Linked DNA regions of Rhodovastum atsumiense. The protein of the gene in region 1 interacts with the protein of each later gene in a pairwise test. Links are inferred from orthologs where the notes say so. Each region holds a gene or a part of one and is shown in the gene's direction. Other genes may lie near its edges.

Region 1 (5,905 bases):
AGCCGCTTCAGTTCCAGCGCGAGGCTGAGATTGAGCCGCAGATTGGTGGCATCGGCGACGAACACCACCACGTCGGGCGGGGCTTCATGGGTGAAGCGGCCGAGCACGACGTCGCGGGTGACCGCCTGGTCGGGGCTGTGGGCGGTGAGCGAATAGGTGCCGGGCAGGTCCACCACCTGCACGCGGCGGCCGCCGGGGCTGACCAGTTGCCCGACCTTCCGCTCCACGGTCACGCCGGGATAGTTCGCCACTTTCTGGCGGCTGCCGGTAAGGGCGTTGAACAGCGCGGTCTTGCCGCAATTGGGATTGCCGACGAGGGCAATGCGTGGCGCGCCGACCAGCGCGGTGGTGGCGGACATGGCGGATCGATCCTGCTGAAAGGGGGCGGGGCGGTCAGGCGAGCGGGGCGATGCGCACCGCGCGGGCCTCGTTGCGGCGCAGCGCCAGCACGTGCTCGTCCACCCGCACGGCGATGGGGTCGTGGCCCGGGAAGCCTTCGTGCATCACCTCGAGCTGCGCGCCCTCCACCAGGCCCATCTCGATCAGCCGCCGCTCCAACTGGCCGGCGGCGAAGGGGGTGGCGACACCGGTCTCGTCGAGCGCGGTCACGCTGGCGCGCTGGCCCTTGCGCAGGTCGGCGAGGCTGGTGGGCACGCGGGGCGCGGGAGAGCTGGGCATGGTGTCTGCGACTCCTGTCCGGTCGGCGGGCTTGTCCGCGGCAGCGGAATGTTGCTGCCTGCCATAATGCGAATAGATCTTATTTTCAACTCCAACCACCCGGACAGATCGCGCGCCCCGTCCCGTAGGTGCGGTAATGGCGTGTGCGATCGGTGGGCCATTTGGCGTGCGAAACTCCTTTTCCATACAACCTGTGCGTGCTACATGTCCGCGCGAAAGATGGTCACGCTCTGGGCCGACTGCCGGGGGTGCGATCACGGAAACACCCGATTTCGTCGCATCGCGCGTCGATGGTCAGAGCCAGGGGACGAAGAGACGTGTCTGACGCTGGGGCACCCATGCCGGCTGTGATCTGCCTGGACGGGCCATTGACGATCGGGACGGCGGATCCGATTCGTGGGCGAATCCTCGAAGCTCTGGGTCAGCATCGTGCGATAGAAATCGATTGTGCGGCTGATAGCGAAACCGATATAAGTTTTGTCCAGATATTGATAGCGACCCACATTCTTGCAAAGCAACAGGATCGATTGCTTACAATTTCGGGTCGTTTTCAGTTGATTGTTCGAAACCTTATGGAACGTGCCGGTCTGCCCGGCAGTTTCAGCAGTGATGTTTTGTCGTTCGACAAGGCATCGATCGGAAAGAGCGCCCCGTGACAAAGACAATTCTTGCCGTCGACGATTCCGCCAGCATGCGCCAGATGGTGCGACTGACGCTTTCCTCGGCCGGGTACCAGGTCATCGAAGCCGCGAATGGTGCCGAAGGTCTTGCGAAACTTCAGGCCTCCGGTGTGCAGATGGTGGTGACCGACCTCAACATGCCGGTGATGGACGGCCTGACCTTCATCCGCGAGGCCCGCAAGCTGCCGGTGGGGCGCGGCCTGCCCATCGTCTTCCTGACCACCGAATCCGATGCCGGGATCAAGCAGCAGGCCAAGGAAGCCGGCGCCACCGGCTGGATCGTCAAGCCGTTCCAGCAGGAGCAGCTGGTGGCGGTCATCAGAAAGGTACTGGGCCCATGAATGCGCCGGATCCGTCCGAGACCTTCCGCCAGGAAGCCGCCGAGCTCCTGGAACAACTCGAGCAGGCGTTGCTCGACCTCGAACAGGATCCGACCAATCACGAGCCGCTCGATTCCGCCTTCCGGGCGCTGCACACCATCAAGGGCTCGGGGGCCATGTTCGGCTTCGAGCCGGTGGCGGTCTTCACCCATGATTTCGAAACCGCGTTCGATCGCTTGCGAAAAGGGAAGGCGCAGACCAGCCACGAGCTGATCGCCGTTGCCCTGCTGGCCAAGGATCACATCCGCACCCTGATCCAGGCCCCCGAGCAGGCCGACGCGGCGGCCGGCGAAGCCATCCTGCGGGACCTGCAGGCCATTGTCGCGCCGGGGGGCGCGCCTGCCATTGTCCCGGCGGGAGGTGAGGCCGCCCCGGCCAGCCCGCCCCCCGTGCCGGCCGCGCCGCCGGCGGGCACGACCTGGCGCCTGCACATAAGGTTGCCACGAAACGCTCTCACCAATGGCACCAACCCGCTGCTGCTGCTGGACGAGCTGCGCACGCTGGGCGAGTGCGTCGTCACCGCCCTGATCGACGAGGTGCCGCCCCTCGACGACCTGGATGCGGAGGCCTGCTATCTGCACTGGGAGGTGGTGCTCACCACCACCCACCCGCGCTCGGCAATCGACGACGTGTTCATCTTCGTCATCGACGACATGACGCTGAGCATCGAACGGGTCGAGCCCGACACCGTCGCGCCGCCATCCGCCGCCCCGCCCGTCGAGGTTGCGCCCGCCGGGGTCCCGGCGGCCACGGCGCCGCCGCCCGCCGCGCCGGCCCCCGCCCGAGCCACGCCCGCATCCCCCGCCCCGCGCGAGGCCGCGCCGGCCCGCGAGGCCGCCAAGCCCGGCTCCACCAGCCTGCGCGTCCCGGCCGAACGACTGGACGAGCTGATGGACCGCGTCGGCGAACTGGTGATCACCCAGGCCCGGCTGTCCCAGCTTGCCGGCGTGCTCGGGGACGCCAACCTCAAATCCGTCGCCGAGGAGATCGAGCGCCTCGCCAGCGGCCTGCGCGACACCACGATGGGCATCCGCATGGTGCCGATCGGTTCGTTGTTTGGCCGCTTCCGCCGGGTCGTGCACGACCTCTCGCGTGACCTGGGCAAGCAGGTGGAGCTGGTCACGTCCGGCGAGGAGACCGAGCTCGACAAGACCATGATCGAGCGGCTCGCCGACCCGCTGGTCCACCTGATCCGCAACGCCATCGACCACGGCCTGGAAGCGCCGCCGGCCCGCATCGCCGCGGGCAAGCCGGCCGGGGGGCAGGTGCGGCTGACCGCGCGCCATGCCGGGGCCGAGGTGCTGGTCTCGCTCGCCGATGACGGGCGCGGGCTGGATCGCGAACGGATCCTTGCGAAATGTCGTGAGCAGGGACTGCTCACCACCGAAAATCCGCCCGATTCCGAACTGTTCCAGTTCATCTTCCATCCCGGCTTCTCCACCGCGAAGGAGATCTCGGCCGTCTCCGGGCGGGGCGTGGGCATGGACGTGGTGAAGCAGACGATCGAGGCCCTGCGCGGCGCGATCGACCTGGTCAGCCGGCCGGGGCAGGGCACCGAGGTCACGCTGCGCCTGCCGCTGACGCTGGCGATCATCGAGGGACTGCTGGTGCGGGTCGGGCGCGGCACCTACGCCTTGCCGCTCTCGGCGGTGGAGGAATGCGTCGAGCTGCCCTCGGCCGATGAAACCCGTTCCCGCGGCCGCAGTTTCCTCAACATCCGCGGCGAGCTGGTGCCGTTCCTGCGCCTGCGCGACATCTTCGCGGTGCAGACGCCGCCCGACCCGTTCCAGAAGGTGGTGGTGGTGTCGGCGGGTGACCTGCGCGTCGGGCTGCTGGTCGACCAGATCGTCGGCAGCCACCAGACCGTCATCAAGTCGCTCTCGAAGCTGCATGCCGGCATCGGGCATTTCTCCGGCGCGACCATCCTGGGCGACGGCACCGTCGCGCTGATCCTGGACATCCCGCATCTGGTCGAAACCGGCCAGCAGCGCGAGGAGCGGTTGCGCGCCGCGCAGATGGAGGCGGCATGACCATGGCATCCCCCGAGCCCACCACGCCGCTGCAGGTGCTCATGCTGGGCCTGGGCGACGAGATCTTCGCCGTCGAGGCCGCGATCGTGCGCGAGATCCTCGACCCGGTGCCGGTCACCGAGGTGCCCGGCGCCCGCGGCTTCGTCGGCGGCGTGGTGAACGTGCGCGGCAAGGTGGTGCCGCTGGTCGATCTGCGGCTGCGCTTCGGCATGGAGGCGATCCGCTCCACCGTCGACACCCGCATCGTCGTCATCGAGATCGATCTTGGCGGCGATCCCACCATCGTCGGCATGCTGGCCGACAAGGTGCACGAGGTAACCGAGATCTCGGCAGCCTCGCTGGAAAAGCCGCCGCCGGTCGGCATGCACTGGCGGCCGGAATTCATCCGCTTCATCGGCAAGCACCGCGACGGCTTCGTCATCGTCCCCGACATGGACCGCCTGTTCACCTGAGCCTTCCCGAAGGGGTGGCAGCGCGCTGCGCCGCGACCCGCAGACTGCCACGACAGATCCGGAACACGCCCGATGCGGCTCACCATCAAGTTCAAGCTGATCCTCGCCTTCGGACTCGTGATCGTCATGTCGATCATCGCCGGAGGCTTCGCCTATTCCAGCCTCACGAATCTGAACTCCTCCTTCGAAACGGTGGTGAACGGCTTCGGTGAACGGCGGTCACTGGCGCGCGACATGCAGACCCAGTTGCTGCTGGCCTCGCGTGATCTCAAGTCCATGATCCTCGCGCCCTCCCAGGAAGAAACCGAGCGTCTCGGCGAGGCGGTGCGGCAGGGCTTCGACCGGGTGCGCCAGATCAAGGAGCAGATCTTCGCCACCGTCACCCCGGAAGGCCGGCGGCGGCTGGACGGGATCGATGCCGCCATTGCCCGCTACGGCGAGCTGCAGGAGAAGGTGATCAGCTTCGCGCGGCTCAATTCCAATGAGCGCGCCAATGCCCTGCTGATCGGTGACGGCGTGAAGGACTACGATGCCCTGCACCGGGCGATCGATGGCCAGATGCAGGCGCTCGGCAGGCTGCCCACCGGAGAGCCGCGCAGCCAGGCGATGCTCGCGCTCATGCGGCTGCGGGGCGACATCGAGAGCTTCCGCAGCGATCTGCGAGCCATGGTGCTGGCCTCCTCCATGCCCGAACTCGAACGGCGCAACCGTGCCCTTGTGGAGACCAGCGAGGCGCTGCGCCGACAGATAGTCGCACTCGGCCAGCAACTCGGCGGCATCGGCATCCCCGACATGGTCAACGCGGCCTTCGGTCCATGGTACGGCCTGGTCATGCGCGCGGCGACGATCGCCGCCGAGGGCGGCACCATCCAGGCCAACACCCTGCAATCCGGCGACCTGACACGGGCGGAAGTCGAGCTCAACAAGATCGTCATGGGTTATGTCAACTTCGCCCGGGAGCTGATGGGCGCGGCGACCGTCCGGGCAGCGGACGAATACGAACACGCACGGATGGTGCTGCTCACCGTGCTCGGGTTCTGCACCGCGCTGGCAATGGGCGCGGCACTGTGGATCTGCATCGGCATCAGCCGCGGGCTTTCCCGGGCTACCGGCCTCGCCAATGCGGTGGCGCAAGGGGACCTGTCACGGCAGGTGAGCGTCAGCGGCAATGACGAGATCCAGGATCTGGTCACTGCGTTGAACCGCATGACCGGCAACCTGCAAGCCACCGCGAAGCTGGCTGAGGCGATCGCGGAAGGCGATCTTGCCGTCGAGGCGAAGCTGCTTTCGGAGAAGGATGCGCTCGGCATCGCGCTGAACCGCATGATCGCCAATCTGCGCCACACCGCGACACTGGCCGAGGCGATCGCGGAGGGCGACCTGACGGTGCAGGCGAGCCGCCTGTCCGATCGCGATGTCCTGGGCACCGCGCTCGAGACCATGCTGAACCGCCTGCAGGCGATCGTCGCCGATGCCAACGAGACGGCGCAGGGCGTCGCCTCCGGCAGCCAGGAACTGTCATCCTCGGCCGAGCAGTTGGCGCAGGGTTCCACCGAGCAGGCGGCCTCGGCCGAGGAGGCGTCGTCCTCGATGGAGCAGATGGCAGCGAACATCAAGCAGAACGCCGAGAATGCCGGGCAGACCGAGAAGATTGCGGTGCAGTCGGCCAAGGACGCGCAGGCGAG
Region 2 (4,606 bases), on another replicon or contig:
GCCGTGGGTTGCTCTCGTTGCGACGGGCATCACCCGGGTCGGTTTCGGTGAAGACCAGCACCGGCTTGCGCATGCCCGGCGCCATCGTGACATCGTCGGCGGCAAGCACCAGCGGCATCAGGCGCTCGCGGTAGGGGACCAGCAGGCGCCCATCGGAGCTGCGCACATCATCCACCGCGATTTCTTCGAGCCGTGCCACGAGATCGAGCGGGATCGCCTTGCGCATGCCTCCCCCCGCACGCACCAACAGCAGGCGCATGCGTTCGCCAACGCCTCCCGGGCCCGTGTCGCGGCGCTCGGTCTCGGCCGGTGGCGCCCCCGCGTCGGCGCGGCCGATGCGCGAGAGGATGCCGTTGGGATCGAGGATCATGCAGACCGAACCATCGCCGAGGATAGTGTTGCCAGAGAACACACCGATGCTTTTCAGCAACGGTGCGACCGGCTTCACCACGATTTCCTCGGTGTCGTAGATACGGTCGACGACGATGCCGAAGCGGTGTGGCCCGACCTGGGTCACCACGACCAGTTCCTCGGCTTCCTCGGCGGGCTCGCCAAGCTCGAGCAGGTGGCGCAGGTCCACCAGCGGCAGCAGCCGCTCGCGCAGGCGCAGCACGGCGCTGTCCTTGATGCGCTCGATGCGATGGTCGCCGCCGCCCGCCCGCACCAGCTCGATCACGCTGATCTGCGGGACGGCGAAGCGCTCGATGCCGCAGCCAACGATCAATGCCGAGACGATGGCAAGCGTCAGCGGGATCTTGATGGTGAAGACTGCACCGCGGCCTGGCGTGGAGGCAAGATCGATGGTGCCACCGATCTTCTCGATGTTGGTCTTCACCACATCCATGCCGACGCCGCGGCCGGAGACGGCGGTGATCACTTCGGCCGTCGAGAAGCCGGCGCGGAAGATGAACTGCAGGATCTGCGCATCCGACATCGTCAGCAGCTCGGCCTCGGAGGTGAGGCCGTTCTCCACCGCCTTGCGGCGGATGCGCCCGATGTCCATGCCGCGCCCGTCATCGGCGATGCGGACGATGATGTGCCCACCCTCGTGGAACGCCTGCAGATGGACGCGCCCGGTTTCTTCCTTGCCGGCGGCGACGCGCTGCTGCGGGTTCTCGAGCCCATGGTCGGCGCAGTTGCGCACCATGTGGGTCAGCGGATCCTTGATCAGCTCCAGGATCTGCCGGTCCACCTCGGTGTCGGCGCCGTCCATCACCAGCTCGATCTTCTTGCCGAGCTCGCGGGCAAGATCACGAACGATGCGTGGCAGCTTCGACCAGGCATTACCGATCGGCTGCATGCGCGTCTTCATCACCCCTTCCTGCAGCTCGGAAGTGATGAGCGACAGCCGCTGCAGGGGGGCGGCGAATTCACTGTCCCGGGTGTTGCGCAGCAACTGCAGGAGTTGGTTGCGGGTCAGAACCAGTTCGCTGACCGTGGTCATCAGCGTTTCGAGCAGGTCGATGCTGACGCGGATGCTCTGTGCCGCGAGCGCGGAATCCCGTGTTTCGGTTTCTTCCCCGGGCTTGCGCGCGGCGGGGGAGGCTGCCGGCCGGGAGGCAGCGGGAGCAGGAGGCGGAGCCGGGGGGGGAGGGGGGGCCACGCTGGGTGCCGGGGTTGGGGGTGAGGACGAGGCCACGTCATCCGGGCCGGGCGCGGCATCGAACAGCGCCTGCAACTCGTCCGAATCGCTGGCTGGTGCTTCCGCGGCGGGTTCTGGAGGTGGCGGCGGTGGCGGCGGTGGTGGTGGCGCGGACGTTTCCGGGGCAGCGCCATGCAGGCCGTGCTCGGCGATGGCATCTAGCTCGGCGATCAACGTCTCGTCGTCGCGATCACCTTCGGAGCCAGTGGCTTCCAGGTTGGCGACCAGCGCCTTGATGGCATCCACGCAATGCAAAATGGCGGTGACAATCTCGGGGGTTGGCGCCAGCGTGCCGTCACGCAGGCGGCCGAGCACGTTCTCGCCCGCATGGGCAACCCGGCCAAGGCGCTGCAGGCCCAGAAATCCGCAAGTTCCCTTGATGGTGTGGAGGGTGCGGAAGATTCCCGAGATCAGGGTACCATCGTCAGGCGTGGCCTCGAGCCGGACAAGGTCATTGTCCAGAACGGCGAGCGCCTCAACAGTTTCGACAAGGAAATCTTTAACGAAGTCGTCCATGCGGCGCCCCGGATGCGAAATTCTGTCGCAATGGTCTTATCGTCATATACAACCTGCGCGTCAATCTCTTTGCGAAATCCACGCGTAACGCGTATAGACGGCACCGGCCCCCTCCCGTGGAGAATCCCGCCATGAAGATCCTTGTGGTAGATGACTATCCGACCATGCGTCGTATTTTGCGAAACTTGCTCAGCCAGATCGGTCTTACCGAAGTCGAGGAAGCTGGTGATGGCGGCGAGGCGCTGACCAAGCTGCGCGGCACCCGTTTCGATTTGGTCATTTCCGATTGGAACATGGAACCGATGACCGGACTTGATCTGCTGCGCCAGGTCCGTGCCGATGCCAATCTCGGCAAGATGCCGTTCATCATGGTTACCGCCGAGAGCAAGACCGAGAACGTCATCGAGGCCAAGAAGGCAGGCGTGAACAATTATATCGTCAAGCCGTTCACCGCCGAGACGCTGAAGGCAAAGATCGCAGCAGTTATGGGCTGAGGGCGGGGATGGACACCATGCCGGCCAGGACGGCCAACCACGACGCGGCCGCAGAAATGGCGGCGCGGCTCGAGCAAATTGCGAGCGTTCTGCAACGCGAAGTCACACGCCTGGGTGGCGTGAAGCCAGGCAGCGAAGCCGAGCGCAATCTCGAGATGCTCAAGGAAGAGCTGCGCAGCATGGGCCGGCTGATCGCCGAGACCCGCTCGGAAGTTGCTGGTCTTATCCCGGCCGGCGTCGGCAGCACCCGCCTTGCGAGCGCCTCGGGCGAGCTGGATTCGGTGGTGGGTGCCACCGAACGTGCCGCTGTCGAGATCATGGGAGCTGCCGAACGCTCGCAAGAGGCCGTGCAGCGCCTGCGCCGCGCCTCCGATCTCAAACCGGAGGCGGTGCGAGATCTCGATGTGATCGAGGCCGCGGCAACCGATATTTTCATGGCCTGCTCGTTCCAGGACCTGACCGGGCAGCGTATCCGTAAAGTCGTGCAGGCACTGACCTATATCGAGCAGCGGGTAACATCCCTCGGCGTGCTGTGGCAGGCGAAAGTGGACATGGATGGCGTGGATGCGCCTGCCCACGATAACCGTGTGGATGCGCATCTGCTGAACGGCCCGGTCGATAATGGACTTGGCCAGAACGATATCGATGCTTTGCTTGGCCATGCGGCTGCGGCCCCGGCCGCGGGACCGGCATCACAGGATGATATCGACGCCCTGTTCGGGTGACGGTCGTCATCTGACCGAGTGCTTGCGAAATCCAGAAGGGATGCGCGATGGCTGCCATTAACGCGACGTCGACGGCTTCACCGCCGGTGGCAAACTCTGCCACTGCAGCGACCCGGCAACAGGCAGGGGGAACTGACTTCGCAGCGCTGATTGCGGCCCTTGCCTCTGCTCCGGCGTCCACTGCTGCTGCGGCATCGACCTCGTCTGCAACTGCGGCAACGGTCCCGGGTACCCCCACCGGAGATGCGGACACTGAACCCGCTCTTTCTCCCCAGGCACGTCCAGGCAGTGCGCCGGACGCCGCCGCCCTGGCTGCGCTGATGGCGGCACAACCGTTGCCTGCTCCTTTGCCCGCCGCAGCCTCTGCAACCGCCCCGCTCACCACCGGCGGTACGGCTGTCCCGCAGACGGGAGATTCCTTCTCCGGCGACACGGTGCTGCCCACAATTTCTTCAGAATCCAACATAATTGCCAGCATGCAAAATGCCGGCTCCATTCCGGCATCCGCCATGTCGGCCATCGCGGGCACACCGCAGCCAGGCACCGGAGACGGTCCGGCCCGGCCCGAAGCAATGCTGGAAAACCAGCATGATGGCATGATGGCAAAAACTGAGGCAGCACTCGTTGCCAATGTTCCCCCCGCACCAGTGCTGCCGGAGGATGGCAAGCAGGCGGCCGTTTCACCGGATCCGGCCACGCCGATTCCGGGACCGGTGACATCCTCCACGCCTGGCCTTGCTCAGGTCATTCCGCCATCAACTGCTTCGTCATCGATCCCGATCCCCTCAACACCCCCGGGGTCAACCGATCCGACCGTGGTGGCTTCGGCCAACCCGCCTTCGGACCCTGGTGCCACCACCGACACACCGCCTGTCAGGACTTCGCCGCTTCCGGCGGGGGCCATCCCGACGGACCCTCAGGTGGCAACACCCTCCCCGGTCGTGACCCCATCCACGGCCGGCAGCACTGACACTGCCACCACGGCAGCCGCCAACCCCGCTACCAACGTGGCATCGCCCACGGCCGCACCAGTCACGGCTGCAACGGCCGCCGCACATCTGGTCGCATCCGCCGTTTCGCGGAGCATGTCCCGTCCGACAGGGACGCCTTCCGTCAGCGCACATGGTGGCGATGCGACTGGCAACGACGATCAGGCTTTCCAGCCGTTCTTTCGCCCTGTAGCCGGTGGACCCGTCGAGGCCGCATCACGCGCGCTGCCCCCGACCGCT

What was found.
Region 2: the proteins of NBY65_RS15420 (region 1) and NBY65_RS29280 interact in binary tests that used the Escherichia coli proteins (3 or more experiments, as listed by UniProt). The link is inferred for Rhodovastum atsumiense from one-to-one orthologs.

Annotation. Positions count from the first base shown.
Region 1 is NZ_OW485601.1:3,373,505-3,379,409, forward strand. Bases 1,233-4,231 are described here. They hold NBY65_RS15420 (chemotaxis protein CheA), read left to right. Parts: upstream 1,233-1,695; coding sequence 1,696-3,768; downstream 3,769-4,231. Other genes in these bases: NBY65_RS15410 (STAS domain-containing protein), read left to right, coding at 1,233-1,334; NBY65_RS15415 (response regulator), read left to right, coding at 1,331-1,699; NBY65_RS15425 (chemotaxis protein CheW), read left to right, coding at 3,765-4,220. In the rest of the region: feoB (ferrous iron transport protein B), read right to left, coding at 1-359; NBY65_RS15405 (FeoA family protein), read right to left, coding at 394-678; more of NBY65_RS15410, read left to right, coding at 1,017-1,232; NBY65_RS15430 (HAMP domain-containing methyl-accepting chemotaxis protein), read left to right, coding at 4,293-5,905. UniProt on the Escherichia coli protein: Involved in the transmission of sensory signals from the chemoreceptors to the flagellar motors. CheA is autophosphorylated; it can transfer its phosphate group to either CheB or CheY.
Region 2 is NZ_OW485602.1:39,623-44,228, reverse strand. The notes cover bases 1,587-4,518. They hold NBY65_RS29280 (protein phosphatase CheZ), read left to right. Parts: upstream 1,587-2,660; coding sequence 2,661-3,377; downstream 3,378-4,518. Other genes in these bases: NBY65_RS29275 (flagellar hook-length control protein FliK), read left to right, coding at 3,812-4,518; NBY65_RS29285 (response regulator), read left to right, coding at 2,290-2,652; NBY65_RS29290 (hybrid sensor histidine kinase/response regulator), read right to left, coding at 1,587-2,158. In the rest of the region: more of NBY65_RS29290, read right to left, coding at 1-1,586; more of NBY65_RS29275, read left to right, coding at 4,519-4,606.